3 regions of the Paenibacillus sp. FSL R10-2734 genome follow, and region 2 is predicted to be linked to each of the others. Evidence: predicted binding sites of a transcription regulator. Region 2 holds the regulator's gene; each other region holds the start of a gene.
The links. The regulator LexA, encoded in region 2, represses DNA repair genes until DNA is damaged. The targets are predictions, from matches to a motif close to CGAACATATGTTCG.
Positions count from the first base shown of each region.

Region 1 (5,182 bases), 1.3 Mb from region 2:
GATTGCACGTTCTTTGTTGTAAGCCCGAATCCTGTCATCAAAGAGTGTAAGTTGGATGACGTTATCATCAGATAGGTTAGACAAGGAAATTGCTAATCGCCCTATGGGAAGGCCAGACCAGTTGTCTGCAAATAATTTTTGCGCAGCAGCAGCTACTTCGTGTGTTAGTGATGTTGGTTCAGGCAATGTCATCTGACGCTCGTAAGAGTTTGAACGGTCTCCGTCCGTCTCCAAAACTGAAATAGATACCACTGATCCCATATAACGATACCGCCGGGCTCGCTGGCATACTTCTATGACGAGCTCAAGCAAAACAACCTCAATATCCGTATGCCGGGTGTATAAATTCCAGCGCAGAGCCTTGCCATGCCCTACTGATTTGATCTGATGTCGCATACCTGTGACCACTGGACTAGGATCTAGCCCGCGCGCAGTTTGCCAGTAATACTCCGCTTGGATATCGCTCTGCTTACCCATGGTGGTTCGCATTCGTTGCTTAAACTCTGGCAGCTCCATCCGCGCAATATCTCCAATCGTAGATATGCCCATACGCCAAAAATTCTTGGTCATTCTAGCTGCCACCATAAACATATCCTGTACAGGAAGTCTCCAGAGGGTCGACTCTAATTGGTCAAAAGTTAGTTCGTAAATCCCATCCTTCATTTTTTTGGCGTAGTTATCTGTCGCCATCTTTGCCATAACCTTAGTAGATCCAATGCCTACCCGAGTCCAGACTCCCGTCGAAAGTAACACATGATGCTGAATTTTATGAATCATATCCTGCAGCGATCCTCCGAAATACGCAAGAGATCCTGTGACATCCAGGAACTGCTCATCGATACTGTAGGGTTCTACCAGGTCGGTATAGGTTCGGTAAATCTCTGATATCAAGAGAGATACTTTAATGTAAGTCCCCATTCGTGGGCGTATTACGATTAGCTCTGGGCATTTTGCTAAAGCTTCACCTACACGCGAAGCCGTGGTTACACCCTTTGCTTTTGCAAGCGGACAGGCCGCCAACACAATACCGTTCATTCTTGTCGGATCCCCTACTGCAACAGGTTTATCTCGATATTCAGGATGGGCAGCTTTCTCCACAGAGGCGTAAAATGCCTGGCAGTCTGACAGTAGTATGACACGATCCTTAGGCATGGCGTTTTTCCTGTACTGGTTGCCATGATAGAATATTCGCCGCTAAGAACATGCGAGGAGTTCCTGTAGTTAGACAGTTTGCTCGTATGCGGCCGTCTCGGATGCTGTGTATTTCGATTTTCCGCTGGCTGATATTTCTCGATTTATCCTGATATATAATCTCAATTATTTGGCCGATGCTTATTTGCATGCGATCGCCTCCATAAAAATAAGAACACTTGTTTGTATTATATGCGCATTCGGGAAATTTAAGCAACAAAAAAGGTGAGGTAATTTCCCCCACCACTACCTGTAGCTACTATGAAAAATGAGTATTCAGTATTTCATATTCAACAGAGATTGAACAGATAACGAAAAAAGTTTACACTTTGATAAAGCAAACAACAGTAGTAATTCATTGATCTATACTCAAAAGTATTTCAAGAAAGGAAATCTGCTAATGTTCCGTTCCTCCTACACCTTTCGCTCGGAAGAAGATGCTTCCATGCTTCTGTTTGATTCTACCGGCTGGGAACAAGTCGATTCACCTGCCTATTCATTCAACGGCCAGAACCGAACGGAGAGAAGTTGTGTTATTTTTCAGTACACCTTATCAGGCGAGGGTAGAATTGAAATAGATGGGGTTGTTCATCGATTAACGAAGGGCAAAGCTTTTCTAGTAACTGTCCCCAGTATACACAGGTACTATTATCCGGAAGAAGGCACCGAGCCTTGGGAAGTTTTATGGCTCAATCTACGGGGGCCTTTAGCGATTTCACTTTGGAACCAACTTGCTGCTCATTGTGGTCCAATTATAGAACTCCCTCAGGAATCAGTTTCGATTGATTTATTGTGGAGTATATTCAAGGACATACAGGTTCATGAAGAAAGAGATTTGCATCTTTTAACGGGAAAAGTCTTTCAGTGGATCTTATCCATGGAGAAATACCTTAAGAAACCAAATTCGTTAACCACCTATATCAAAAATGACAAGCTTCACGCCGCTATTCAATTTATGAAGGAGGATCTGCATAATAATAATCTAAGCTTAGACGATGTCGCTGCTCATGTTGGCGTTTCCAAACATCATCTTTGCAGACTGTTTCAAAAAAACATCAACCTTTCACCCTTTGAGTATTTAAAAAGACGGCGGATCGAATTGGCTGCTTCTAAACTAAAAACAACAGACTTGAGCATCAACCAGATCGCCAATGAAACCGGATTTGACAATGCCAGCTACTTCGGAAAGGTTTTCCGTTCCTATTTTGGGGTCAATCCTTCGACGTACCGCGAACAGGATCTAGAGTTCCTGACGAAACATGTGTTTTTCGAAAATTGATTCAGCGTGAGATGAAAATGCCGCGTTTAGAGGTATCTGGGTCCGATAGAGTCGGCTGGGTTAGCATGTTGCACGGCGCTCCCGTTCAGCTCCGGTAGTCTCTGTTAGGTATGCATCTTGCTAGACGCACCATTCAGTTCCGGTAGTCTCTGCTAGGTATGCATCTTGCTAGACGCACCATCCGGTTCCGGTAATATCCGCTAGGTATGCATCTTGCTAGACGCACCATCCGGTTCCGGTAATATCCGCTAGGTATGCATCTTGCTAGACGCACCATCCGGTTCCGGTAATATCCGCTAGGTATGCATCTTGCTAGACGCACCATCCGGTTCCGGTAATATCCGCTAGGTATGCATCTTGCTAGACGCACCATCCGGTTCCGGTAATATCCGCTAGGTATGCATCTTGCTAGACGCACCATCCGGTTTCTTCCCCTCACCCGCTACTTCCGACTCATAACCCTCCCCTCTGACTTCGGACCATGATGACGCTATTTGCCAATTTCTCGCCTTTTTGGCTTAGTTTCGGACTCCAGTGCAGCTATTCCCTCGAAAGTGACTCATATTGGGTACTTTTCGTGCCAATAGCGACTATACGGTCCGATAAAACTCCAAATGTGTGAAAATGCCGCGTTTAAGGTCATCTGAGTCCGATAGCGTTGGCTGAGTTAGCATGTTGCACGGCGTCTTGTACGGCGTCCCATTCAGCTTCCATCCTGTTGTCTCCGATTCATAAACATTCCCCAGCTACTTCCGACTCATAACCAACCCCTCTGGCCTTCGGACCCACATGACGCTATTTGCCAATTTTCCCGCCTTTTGAGCATAGTTTCGGACTCCAGTGCAGCTATTCCCTCGAAAGTGACTCATATTGGGTACTTTTCGTGCCAATAGCGACTATACAGTCCGATAAAACTCCAAATGTGTGAAAATGCCGCGTTTAGGGGCTTCTGAGTCCGATAGCGTCGGCTGAGTTAGTATGTTGCACGGCGCTCCCATTCAGCTCCGGTAGTCTCTGCTAGGTATGCATCTTGCTAGACGCACCATCCGGTTTCATCCCCTCACCCGCTACTTCCGAGTCATAACCAACCCCTCTGGACTTCGGACTCACATGACGCTATTGGCCAGTTTTTCGCCTTTTGAGCATAGTTTCGGACTCCAGTGCAGCTATTCCCGAAAGTGACTCATATTGGGTGGTTTTCGTGCCAATAGCGACTATACGGTCCGATAAAACTCCAAATGTGTGAAAATGTCGCGTTTAGGGGCATCTGAGTCCGATAGCGTCGGCTGAGTTAGCATCTTGTATGACGCACCTATTAAGCTCCGGTAATCTCCGCTAGGTATGCATCTTGCTAGACGCACCATCCGGTTTCATCCCCTCACCCGCTACTTCCGACTCATAACCATCCCCGCTGGCTTTCGGACCCAGATGACGCTATTGGCCAGTTTTTCGCCTTTTGAGCATAGTTTCGGACTCCAGTGCAGCTATTCCCTCGAAAGTGACTCATATTGGGTGGTTTTCGTGCCAATAGCGACTATACGGTCCGATAAAACTCCAAATGTGTGAAAATGCCGCGTTTAGGGGCATCTGAGTCCGATAGCGTCGGCTAAGTTAGCATGTTGCACGGCATCTTGCACGACGCACCTATTAAGCTCCCATTCAGCTCCTATCCCCCTGTTGTCTCCGATTCATAACCATTCCCCAGCTACTTCCGACTCATAACCCTCCCCTCTGGCTTTCGGACTCAAATGACGCTATTTGCCAATTTTTTTCCCATTTGAGCTTAGTTTCGGACTCCAGTGCAGCTATTCCCTCGAAAGTGACTCATTTTGGGTGGTTTTCGTGCCAATAGCGACTATGCGGTCCGATAAAACTCCAAATGTGTGAAAATGCCGCGTTTAGAGTCTTCTGGGTCCGATAGCGTCGGCTGAGTTAGTATGTTGCACGGCGCTCCCATTCAGCTCCGGTAGTCTCTGCTAGGTATGCAACTTGCTAGACGCACCATCCAGTTCCGGTAGTCTCCGCTAGGTATACATCTTGCTAGACGCACCATTCAGCTCTTCTCCTTCACCCGCTACTTCCGACTCATAACCCTCCCCTCTGGCTTTCGGACTCAAATGACGCTATTTGCCAGTTTTTCGCCATTTGAGCTTAGTTTCGGACTCTAGTGCAGCTATTCCCTCGAAAGTGACTCATTTTGGGTGGTTTTCGTGCCAATAGCGACTATGCGGTCCGATAAAACTCCAAATGTGTGAAAATGCCGCGTTTAGGGGCATCTGAGTCCGATAACGTCGGTTGGGTTAGCATGTTGCACAGCGAACGCACCCATTCAGCGCCGCTATCTATCTCCCGCAGGGCATGCCTTTTACTAGGCACCCTATCCGATAGCGGCTTCGGACGCGCAACGAAAATTCAAAAAAAGGGAGGGTATCCCAAAGCCAATGGCTTGTGGAATACCCTCCCTTTTTTTATTAAACCTCTTTAAGTACGAAGAGTAAGCTTTTGAAATCGCCCTCAAGCTGTGGAAGAGAGAGTCCGAAGTTCATCAGTTCATCCCCTTTGTATACTTCACCGTTAAGCTCAAGTCTGTAGTTTTTAGCCGGGTCGAGTCCTTTCAACCGCAATCTGCGGAGAGGTGCATTAGGCTCGGCCAGAACTCTGAAGTACGTGGCAAAAGCTTCTTTTTTATCATCCGAAACAAACATCCACGCA
Region 1 is NZ_CP150170.1:2,536,940-2,542,121, reverse strand. Features, by position in the region: gene NSS67_RS11035 (DNA polymerase IV) at 1-1,152, opposite strand, end outside; gene NSS67_RS11030 (AraC family transcriptional regulator) at 1,550-2,470, shown strand; gene NSS67_RS11025 (alpha-galactosidase) at 4,942-5,182, opposite strand, start outside.
Region 1: NSS67_RS11035 (DNA polymerase IV) is a predicted target of LexA. The motif match lies at 1,364-1,377, and genes of this name have one in related genera.

Region 2 (5,182 bases):
ACAGCAAGTCTCCTAGTAACCCAGGAACTTACTGCCTTCATATGACTTAAATGGAACGAAATCCTCTGTTCCGCTTTATAAAGATTGGACTATTGAAAGAAGCTCCCCAAGATGCTTGATTTCATAATCCGGCTGAATTTCAGGATCTGGCTGTTTACCTTTTCTATTAATCCAGACCGTAGTCAACCCTGTTGCCAACCCACCACGAATATCCGTTGTAAGCTTATCACCGACCATAACCCCTTGCTCAGGTGCAATGTCAAGAAGCTCTAAGGCATGTAGAAAAATATCCTTATCCGGTTTTCCTTTGCCGAAGCTTCCGGAAATCACGATGTGATCAAAGAAAGGAACGATTTCAGGTACACCATCCAGCTTCTCTTGTTGCAATGCAGGGCATCCGTTAGTCAAAAGCAATAGCTTCACTTTACCCTTCAGCTCTTCAAGCACCTGAATCGTTTCTTCATAGATGTAAGCCCGTTTTCTACGCTCTGCTGCAAACTTGTTAGCTAATGTCTCAGCAAGAACTTCATCCTCTACACCAAGAGCTGCAAGACCACGACGCCACGACTCTTTACGGTATCCCGGTGCAAGTTGCTCCAATTGACGGAATTCCGGTTGTTCACCTGCAGTAAAGTTTCCCCAAAGTGCTTCAAAAGGATTAATCCCGATCATTTTTGTAAATGGGTTCGTTTCGTATGATTCATATAATCCTATGGCTTCTTTACGCACCGCGACTTCTAGTTCTTGTGGATCAATCGTTTCCCCGGCGGCTTCACATGTAGAACGAAATGCTTCATTGACGCTCCGATCATCCCAGAGCAGTGTATCATCAAGGTCAAATAGTACGGCAGAAATTGGCATTACAGGTCTCCCTCTCCTATGGCTGGTTAATTTCTAATCGTGAACTACTTCAATTTGGTGAGCTTTTGCGAATGCTTCCAGACGAGTCCCCATCGCAGCTGTATCATAACGATTCATAAGTCTGGTAAAAATCCATTTCGTGCGTTTGCCTTTATGCTTAATGACAACTGCTCCACGCGAAAGGATGATTTTCTCAATATCAGAAGCTGACAAATAGCGTTCGCGATTGAATTTAATAGTAGATAGTCTAGCATTCTCCACCTTCAAGTACGGACGTCGGAAGAACAGAAGTGCCGCTAGTAAGTAGTACAAAACAACTCCTAGCCAGTTCATAAGCATACCACTGCCTTGGGCCTGATCTACTGAACCAATCACCCAGAACAATGAACCAAGCACTACTAACACTATTGGAAGTGCAATGTTACGACCTTTAAAGGTTTCGGTGTTCTTGCCAGGAGATTTAGATTTAGACGCATAAATCGTTTCCTTCCCCTGTTTCTTTCTTTGCTTGTTGATTTGCTGTGTGTTGCGTTGAACCATTCTTTCCCAAGAACGGGCCATATGCGTTCCCCCTAGTCATCCAGTAATATCTATGAAAAGGAACAGGGTGTTAATGCTTAAGTCCCTTGTTACCTTCTTCATGCTCATCATTATCAACCAATTCAATCGTATTCAATTGTGCTCGAAAATTATTGCGGATATTCCCCAAATAAATTTCACGGAGCTTGGCACGTTCCGCCAATTCCTCTTGATTAAGGCCTACGCTCTTCTGTTTGCGTGCCAATTCGTTAATACGCGCGACCAACTCATCAATATTCAAAAAACTTTCCCTCCCCTTATAAATTAATTCTAACTCTGCCATGAGAAAAAGAGCTTGTCAAGGTTTACTCCCTGCAAGCTCTTAATGTCTTTCTATTATGTTCTTAGAAAATTAATAAATAGGTAACGTTAGAACATCTCCAGCATTAATTTGACTACCCTTAATCCCATTAGATTTTTTAATTCCTTCTATATATACAGCCGTCTTCATATCAGAAGGTTTATTCTCAAGAGCTATACTCCAAAGTGTATCTCCACGTTCAACCACTACGCGCTTCTCATCCTTCATTAAAGAAGTTGATCCTGCAAATACATTACCTACTACTGTAAGCCCTGATAGTACGAGCACAATGATCAATGTCAGTTTAATAACAAAATCTCTCCGGAACAAACGCATCAATCCTTCAAGCAAGCGATCTGTAATCTCTTTAATCTGAGCTGAATTACGGGTAATAGGATTATGTCCTAAAGATTCAACCACTGGGGCTTTATCGTAGATGCTACGGTATGTACTGTATTTTAACATGAATATCATCCTCCAAACACTTGTTCTTACTTTCAAATTCATAATAACACGAACATGTGTTTTGTTCAATACTATTTTAGAACAATTGTTCTCTTTTTTTCGAAAATAGCAAAAAGCCATATCAATCTTAAAAAGACCTAATTGATCATTTATATGAAGCTTAAATAAACAATAAGAGGCTACCATTTATTAACTCTTTCATATTAATATTTATAATAGTTAGAACTTATGTTTGTGCGAACGGTAGTTCTATGTTATAATTTTCCCAAACATTACTATATGGGGTTGATTCCAATGTCAAAGATTTCTAGTCGCCAGCTGGCGATCCTGGAATTTATACGTAGCGAAGTCCGCAGCAAGGGTTATCCTCCTTCCGTCCGGGAGATTGGAGAAGCTGTTGGTCTAGCTTCCAGCTCCACAGTTCACGGTCATTTGGATCGGCTTGAGAAGAAGGGACTTATTCGTCGAGATCCAACGAAGCCTCGTGCGATAGAATTGCTAGGCCAAGAGGATTCCGAGAATGTCCATCATTTCGCACAAACCGTCGCTCGCATTCCTGTCGTAGGCAAGGTTACCGCCGGGGTGCCTATCACTGCTACTGAGAATATTGAAGACTATTTCCCACTTCCAACTCACTATGTTGGAGATAACAAAGTATTTATGTTATCGGTTCAAGGTGACAGTATGGTAGAAGCAGGGATTATGAATGGTGACTATGTAATTGTTCGTCAACAACAAACGGCTGATAACGGAGATATCGTTGTAGCTATGACTGAAGAAGATGAAGCAACCGTTAAGACCTTTTATAAAGAACGTGATCATATACGTCTTCAGCCGGAGAATCCGGCATATGAGCCTCTTCGCCTTAATCGCGTAACCATTCTCGGCAGAGTTATCGGACTGTTCCGAGATATCCACTAACCACGCACTCCTACCAAGCGGAAACAGATTACCGTCCTTTTTAGGGAAGGTAATCATTTCTGCGAGAAATATAAGGATAATGTATACCTTAAATTCTTTCTTATATTTTACAAATGGCTGTTCCGCAAACGCGGAACAGCCATTTTTTCTGCTATTTAACTCAAATAATCGATTATAGAACATTTGTTCCCATTCGCTAAAATGGCCATTTTCTATAAATAACCGTTTAGGTGTTTTGCTCATATCCTAATTAGAAAGGAGTGTTGCGCATGCCAAATTATCGAATTATTGTAGATTTATCGCAGCGAATGCTTTATCTTCTTGATAACAACGTTGTGGTCAGGGGCTTCCCTGTCGGAATCGGTAAAATGGTAACTCAATCCCCACTGGGCGAGTTCACAATTATTAACAAGCAGCCCAATCCTGGTGGTCCATTTGGTGCATTTTGGATGGGACTTTCAAAGCCTCACTATGGGATACATGGAACTAACGATCCCTCATCCATAGGTCACGAAGTCTCACACGGTTGTATTCGTATGTACAATGAGGATGTATTAGCACTCGCAGCGATTGTCCCCATTGGAACACGAGTGACGATAAGAAATTAAATCTATCCATAAACAAAAGCCCCCCACTCGATATTTCATGAATGGGAGGCTTTTGTTTTTGAGTATTTTATATAGCGCACTAGGAATTATGTGGTTATATGTCGAATATTGTTAACAGGATTTCAAATTGAAAGGAAGTGTTTAGTTTTGAACAACTCAAAAATTAGAACCCTCATCGATTTTAAAGTCGATGCACTGGGTAAACTCTCCGGTTTATTGTTAAATAACGATCAAGCTAGTGGAAAAAAGGTAAATCTGCTCACCTCATTTGGCAGCATTCAAGGTATTGTCTCCCCTGCTGACTCCAACAAAGAGGATGTATTTGACTTAAAATCTTTGATGGATGATGTCATTGTCGACGAATACAAATCCTATCTAGGATCAGAACATCCCGATAAAAATTTCGTTTATAACTTTATAGTTCTTAACGAGGTTATTGTAAGACCCTATGCTAATTACGAATCTCCAATCGAATACAAACAGCTAATTGTATATACCGATCAGATCACGGCTTTCAATTTCTTATAGTTTTTACATAGTTACTTTATAAGTATTCCACAAAGCACTCAGGCAACTGCCCAAATTTTTGCGCTCAATTTGCAAAATAGGCAGATTTCTGGGTGCTTCTTTTTGCTTACAATGTAGTCATTCCTATATTTCCACGATTTACGCTTTTAACAGATACTAGTAGAGATAATTCATGCATATCTTTCATTAAGTAATACATCTTGCTTTGAGGAGATAACTAGGAGGCGTGATTACATGCTGATTATCTTGATCTACATATTTGCTATTATAGGAGTAGTCTTAATTCTAAGTGCCGGTATTCTAGAATTGAAAAAGCTATCTACTTCTTCAGCACTGTCTAAGCTATTAAGCGCAACCTCATCTTTTAACATCATATTCACCAAAACATTCATCCCCCCTAATCAAACTCACATGATCGCTCTTAACGAATCTTATAAGAAAATAGCTATAGGCACCAGCAATCCCAAGATAAGCAAAAAAGCTGTAGCAAAGTTATACTCCTTCGATAATGTTATGGGATCAGAGATTGTTGTAAACGCTCTAACCCTTTCCAAAGTATCCAAGAGACAACAAAACAGCAAATCAACTGCTTCAAGTGCGGATATTAATGTGCTTAAGAGCGCTGACGATGAGACTAGTGTTATTCAGGAACTTACACTTAAAATATATATGAACAGTAATGAAACGCCTGTGTATTCTATTTCCTTTTTGCCAGGTTCGTTACCTATACAACAATCCGACACTCAGTACAAAGAAGCTTACTCCCAAGTCCAACAATTGCATGCTTTTTTCAGGTCGATTGTATCCGAATAAATCAGAATTACTTTCGGGATGATCATCCACCTCGTTTAATTACCCAATACCCGATATAATTTTTAAAACTGCACACTAAACCCGTTAAACTGATGAATACCTGTAC
Region 2 is NZ_CP150170.1:3,826,420-3,831,601, reverse strand. Features, by position in the region: gene NSS67_RS16730 (HAD family hydrolase) at 76-861, opposite strand; gene NSS67_RS16725 (hypothetical protein) at 895-1,422, opposite strand; gene NSS67_RS16720 (DUF896 domain-containing protein) at 1,472-1,681, opposite strand; gene NSS67_RS16715 (LysM peptidoglycan-binding domain-containing protein) at 1,793-2,206, opposite strand; gene lexA (transcriptional repressor LexA) at 2,501-3,127, shown strand; gene NSS67_RS16705 (L,D-transpeptidase) at 3,397-3,735, shown strand; gene NSS67_RS16700 (hypothetical protein) at 3,883-4,263, shown strand; gene NSS67_RS16695 (hypothetical protein) at 4,498-5,076, shown strand; gene NSS67_RS16690 (MBL fold metallo-hydrolase) at 5,139-5,182, opposite strand, start outside.

Region 3 (5,182 bases), 430 kb from region 2:
TAAAGCACCTATTACCTTTTTTAAACCCTAAAAGCAGTGCGTCTACATTATAACGAGGAGGCGAAAGCCAGGTATGAAAGCGGAGATTATTGCAGTAGGCACGGAGCTTTTGCTCGGTCAAATCGTGAATAGTAATGCCCAGTTTTTGTCTATAGAGCTAGCTGCTATTGGGATCGATGTATATTTTCAAACTGTAGTTGGCGATAATAGCAGTCGCTTGCAGCAAGCCATTGAGATCGCTCAAAGTAGAGCTGATGTTATCATATTTACGGGTGGCATTGGCCCGACAGAAGATGATCTTACGAAGGACGCACTGGCTGCAGCTTTAGGTCGTACACTCCATATAGATCGTTTGGCAATGGATCATGTACAACGTTTCTTTGACGATCGAAAGATCGTAATGACAGAGAATAATCGTAAACAGGCACTTATAATTGAAGGAACCACACCTTTGCCAAATGAGATTGGTCTTGCTGTTGGTATTGCTTTTGAGCATGAAAAGAAATATTATATTGTGCTTCCTGGTCCGCCTCGCGAGATGAAACCGATGTTTGTAGATAAGGCTGTACCGTGGCTTCAGCAGCATGCTCTGACGTCAGAAATGCCACTTTATTCTAAAATGCTTAAATTTGCCGGTATCGGAGAATCCTTGCTTGAGGATAAGCTCATTGATCTTATTCACAGCCAGACTGATCCAACGATAGCTCCATACGCTAAAGAAGGAGAAGTAACTGTCCGCATTTCGACAAAGGCGCCTTCCGAGCATGAAGCTTTCAAGAAGCTGGACATTTTGGAGAAACAGATCAAAGAGATTTTACCAGAGCATTTATATGCGAATATTGACGTGCCACTGGAGCAATTGATTGTGGATTGGATGGCGGATGCAGGTCTGACTTTAAGTGCGGCGGAGAGTTGTACCGGAGGTTTACTAATGGAGAGTATAACCAACATTCCAGGCAGTGCTTCGATGTTTGCGGGAGGAATCGTCTGTTATTCCAACGACCTAAAGAAAAAACTTCTGAATGTACCGAGTGCTTATTTGGAGGGGGCAGATGCGCCAGGGGCAGTTAGTCGTGAAGTTGCCGAGGTGTTAGCTGATCAGGTGAGAATGATCGCGGACAGTGATTTCGGCTTATCTGTTACTGGTGTAGCAGGACCAGGCTATTCTGAACGTAAGCCAGTTGGACTTGTTTTTATTGGTTTAGCTGAACGCGGGCGTAAGACAGAGGTATATGAGCTTAATCTTAAAGGTACACGTGAAAATATACGACTGCGAACTGTTAAAGCTCTGCTGTATCGACTATGGCGCAGACTTGAGGAACGGAAGGTGGAGACACCTCTTGAAGGCTCAGACTTGTAATGGGAGATTAGCCCAGTTATAATTGCACTATACGGAAGAACCGTGGCACTGAGATTTCTTTGCTGCGGTTTTTTGTATATCTGCAGAGATTTTGATCACAGTTTTCGGTTTTGATCATAAGTCGTTGATGTCCGGTGAAGTAGAGAAAAGAGTTAACTTCTATGTCCGGAGGGAGGCTTACAATAAAAGGGATAAATATCGCTTGAGACAAAAAAAACGAATGTATGTTCGAAAAAAAGCTTGGCAAGACCTCAAAAACACGTTATTATATTATTATAAACAGTGAAGGAAGTGGTCTGATTGTCAGATCGTCGTGCAGCGCTTGATATGGCGCTTCGTCAAATAGAAAAACAATTTGGTAAAGGTTCGATCATGAAACTGGGAGAATCCACTCATATGCAAGTGGAAGTTGTACCTAGCGGATCTTTGGCTCTTGATATTGCGTTAGGTATAGGCGGACTTCCAAAGGGACGTATTATTGAAGTATACGGACCTGAATCCTCCGGTAAAACGACTGTTGCTCTTCATGCTATTGCAGAAGTGCAAAAACAAGGAGGACAAGCTGCATTTATCGATGCTGAGCATGCGCTCGATCCGAAATATGCTCGTAACTTGGGCGTAAACATTGATGAATTGTTGCTATCTCAGCCAGATACAGGTGAGCAGGCACTTGAGATTGCTGAAGCACTTGTTCGTAGTGGCGCAGTAGACATTATTGTCGTTGACTCCGTAGCCGCTTTGGTTCCTAAAGCAGAAATTGAAGGCGACATGGGTGATTCTCACGTCGGTCTACAGGCTCGTTTGATGTCTCAGGCGCTTCGGAAGCTATCAGGTGCCATTAGCAAATCAAATACAATTGCTATCTTTATTAACCAGCTTCGTGAGAAAATTGGTGTTATGTTCGGTAATCCAGAGACAACTCCGGGTGGTCGGGCGCTGAAGTTCTACTCTTCCGTACGGTTGGATGTTCGTCGTGTCGAAAGTATCAAGATGGGTAACGATGTCGTAGGTAACCGCACAAAGATCAAGATTGTGAAGAATAAGGTAGCACCTCCATTTAAGCAAGCTGATGTTGATATCATGTACGGTGAAGGGATTTCCAGAGAAGGAAGCCTTGTAGATATCGGTACTGAAATGGATATCGTGAATAAGAGCGGTGCATGGTATTCCTATGAGGGCGAACGTTTGGGCCAAGGCCGTGAGAATGCCAAACAGTTCTTGAAAGAACACCAAGATATTGCACTTATCATTGAGAACAAGATCCGTGAAGCAAGTAACCTGTCCACTATTGTTGCTGCACCAAATGAAGCAGAAATCATTGCAGAGCAAGAGGAAGAAGAAAAGCTGCTTCTCGAAATCGAACAATAGAATAATTTATTAAGGAATAGGACGCCCTGTGATTCATTGTTGCAGGGTGTCTTTTCTTAACGCATTAGAAAATATATATTTGGGCCCCCCGCAAAGTACCTAAGTGCACATCGAAGTTAAGCGCCACTTTGTGGGAATATTTTATTGCTATGAGGTGACAAGCAACTATGGTAATACAGCTGGATATGGATTTTGAATCGGACGAGCAGGGCGAACAGGTCCTAGCTGATTTTCCTGAGGGTGAACTTTTAGAAATTACTAAGGTGGAACGTCAGAAGAAATCGGACCACCGTTATATTATACATTTCGGAGCCTATAACATGACTGTACACGAAGACGTCATGATTAAATATCGGATGATTACTGGAAATTCTTTTATGAAAGCCGATTTGGAGGAAATTGTTGTAGCTGATGAGCGTCAACGAGCCTATGTAGAGGGGCTTCGTTATCTAGAGCGAAAGCCACGAACCGCTATGGAAATGACTCGCCGTTTACGGCAGAAGGAAATAGGGGAGACTATTATTGCGGAAGTGGTGCAACGGCTACAGCAGGAAAGACTTCTTGATGACCCCTTGTATGCCAAGCAATGGGCGGAGCAACGCATTACGAACCAGCGAAAGGGGAAAATGTGGATTCGACAAGAGCTACGTGAGAAAGGAATCGACAAATCCTTGATCTCGGAAGCCTTAGAGAATATCAGTCCTGAACAAGAACTAGAGAGTGCGCTTCAGACCGGACGTAAGAAATGGAATCTCATTCGAGGAGAAGCTGCGGATAAGCGAAGAAAGACTGGAGCCTTCTTAATGCGGCGTGGATTCTCGGGTGATATGGTACGACAAGTGATCAATACTTTACTTGAAGAAGACAATTATGAGGGTGAAGATGAGGAATTTTACTAGACTCACTGATTCTCTTGACATTAATGCGTATATCGACTCTCTTGACAATGTCTTTTTATAAATAATAAAATATAACATGAATCGGCATAAAGTAAGAATCCTTTTTCCTTCCCAAAAAGGAGACTTTTTAAACGGTTCGCGTACAAACTCATATGAAATGTAATCGCCGGATAAGGCGGGCAGTGTGCATGTGCAGCATGTGCAGTATGGCAATCGGTTATTTACCGGTTTTTTGTATGGTGATGAACGGATAGTTTAACAACTGCACAATTCCCAGGGATATACCTTGGAGAGGAACCAACGAGGAGGTGAACAGATGCAAGCATGGATCTGGGTCATTATCGTTCTCGTTGTAGCTGCATTATTCTTTGGGTTCGGTTATTTTATTCGTAAATCCCTTGCAGAAGCTAAAATTCAAAGCGCAGAAAGAGAAGCTGTTGTCATCGTAGAAAATGCGAAGAAGGACGCTGAAGCGCTGAAGAAAGAAACAGTATTGGAAGCTAAGGACGAAGTCCATAGAATCCGTACTGAAGCTGAGAAAGAAACTCGTGAACGTCGGAATGAAATCCAACGGCAAGAGAGACGTTTGCTGCAAAAGGAAGAATCTCTGGATAAAAAAATGGAATCGCTTGAAAGAAAAGAAGAACAAGTAGCTAACAAAGAGAAACGAATTGATGAAACCCAACAGCAAATTGATGTTATTTACAAAAACCAAGTTACTGAATTGGAGCGTATCTCCAATTTAAGCATCGAAGATGCAAGAAGTATTATTCTTAGCAATGTTGAGCAAGAAGTTCGCCATGAAACGGCTCAAATGATCAAAGAAATTGAACAGCAGGCGAAAGAGGAAGCGGATAAGAAATCCCGCGAAATCATCACACTCGCTATCCAACGCTGTGCAGCTGATCACGTAGCGGAGACAACGGTTTCAGTTGTTACCCTGCCGAACGAAGAGATGAAGGGTCGGATTATCGGTCGTGAAGGCCGTAACATTCGCGCATTGGAAACTCTTACAGGTATCGACCTCATTATTGATGATACGCCGGAAGCAGTTATTTTGTCGGGATTTGATCCAATCCGTCGTGAAGTGGCCCGTACGGCACTTGAGAAGCTAGTGGCTGATGGACGCATTCATCCAGCTCGTATTGAAGAGATGGTGGAGAAATCCCGCAAAGAAGTGGACGAACGGATTCGCGAATATGGTGAACAAGCTACCTTCGAAGTGGGTGTTCACGGATTGCATCCAGATTTGATCAAAATTCTGGGTCGTCTGAAATTCCGTACAAGCTATGGTCAAAATGTATTGAAGCACTCCATGGAGGTTGCTTATTTAACTGGACTGATGGCCGGTGAGCTTGGGGAAGACATCGTGCTTGCAAAACGTGCAGGATTGCTCCATGATATCGGCAAAGCGCTGGATCATGAAGTAGAAGGTTCGCATGTTGAGATCGGCGTTGAACTAGCGAAGAAATATAAGGAACATCCGGTTGTTATCAACAGTATCGCGTCTCATCATGGAGATTGCGAAGCTACCTCGGTTATTGCTATGTTGGTT
Region 3 is NZ_CP150170.1:3,392,584-3,397,765, forward strand. Features, by position in the region: gene NSS67_RS14915 (competence/damage-inducible protein A) at 74-1,360, shown strand; gene recA (recombinase RecA) at 1,661-2,728, shown strand; gene NSS67_RS14925 (RecX family transcriptional regulator) at 2,896-3,627, shown strand; gene rny (ribonuclease Y) at 3,944-5,182, shown strand, end outside.
Region 3: recA (recombinase RecA) is a predicted target of LexA. The motif match lies at 1,578-1,591, and genes of this name have one in related genera.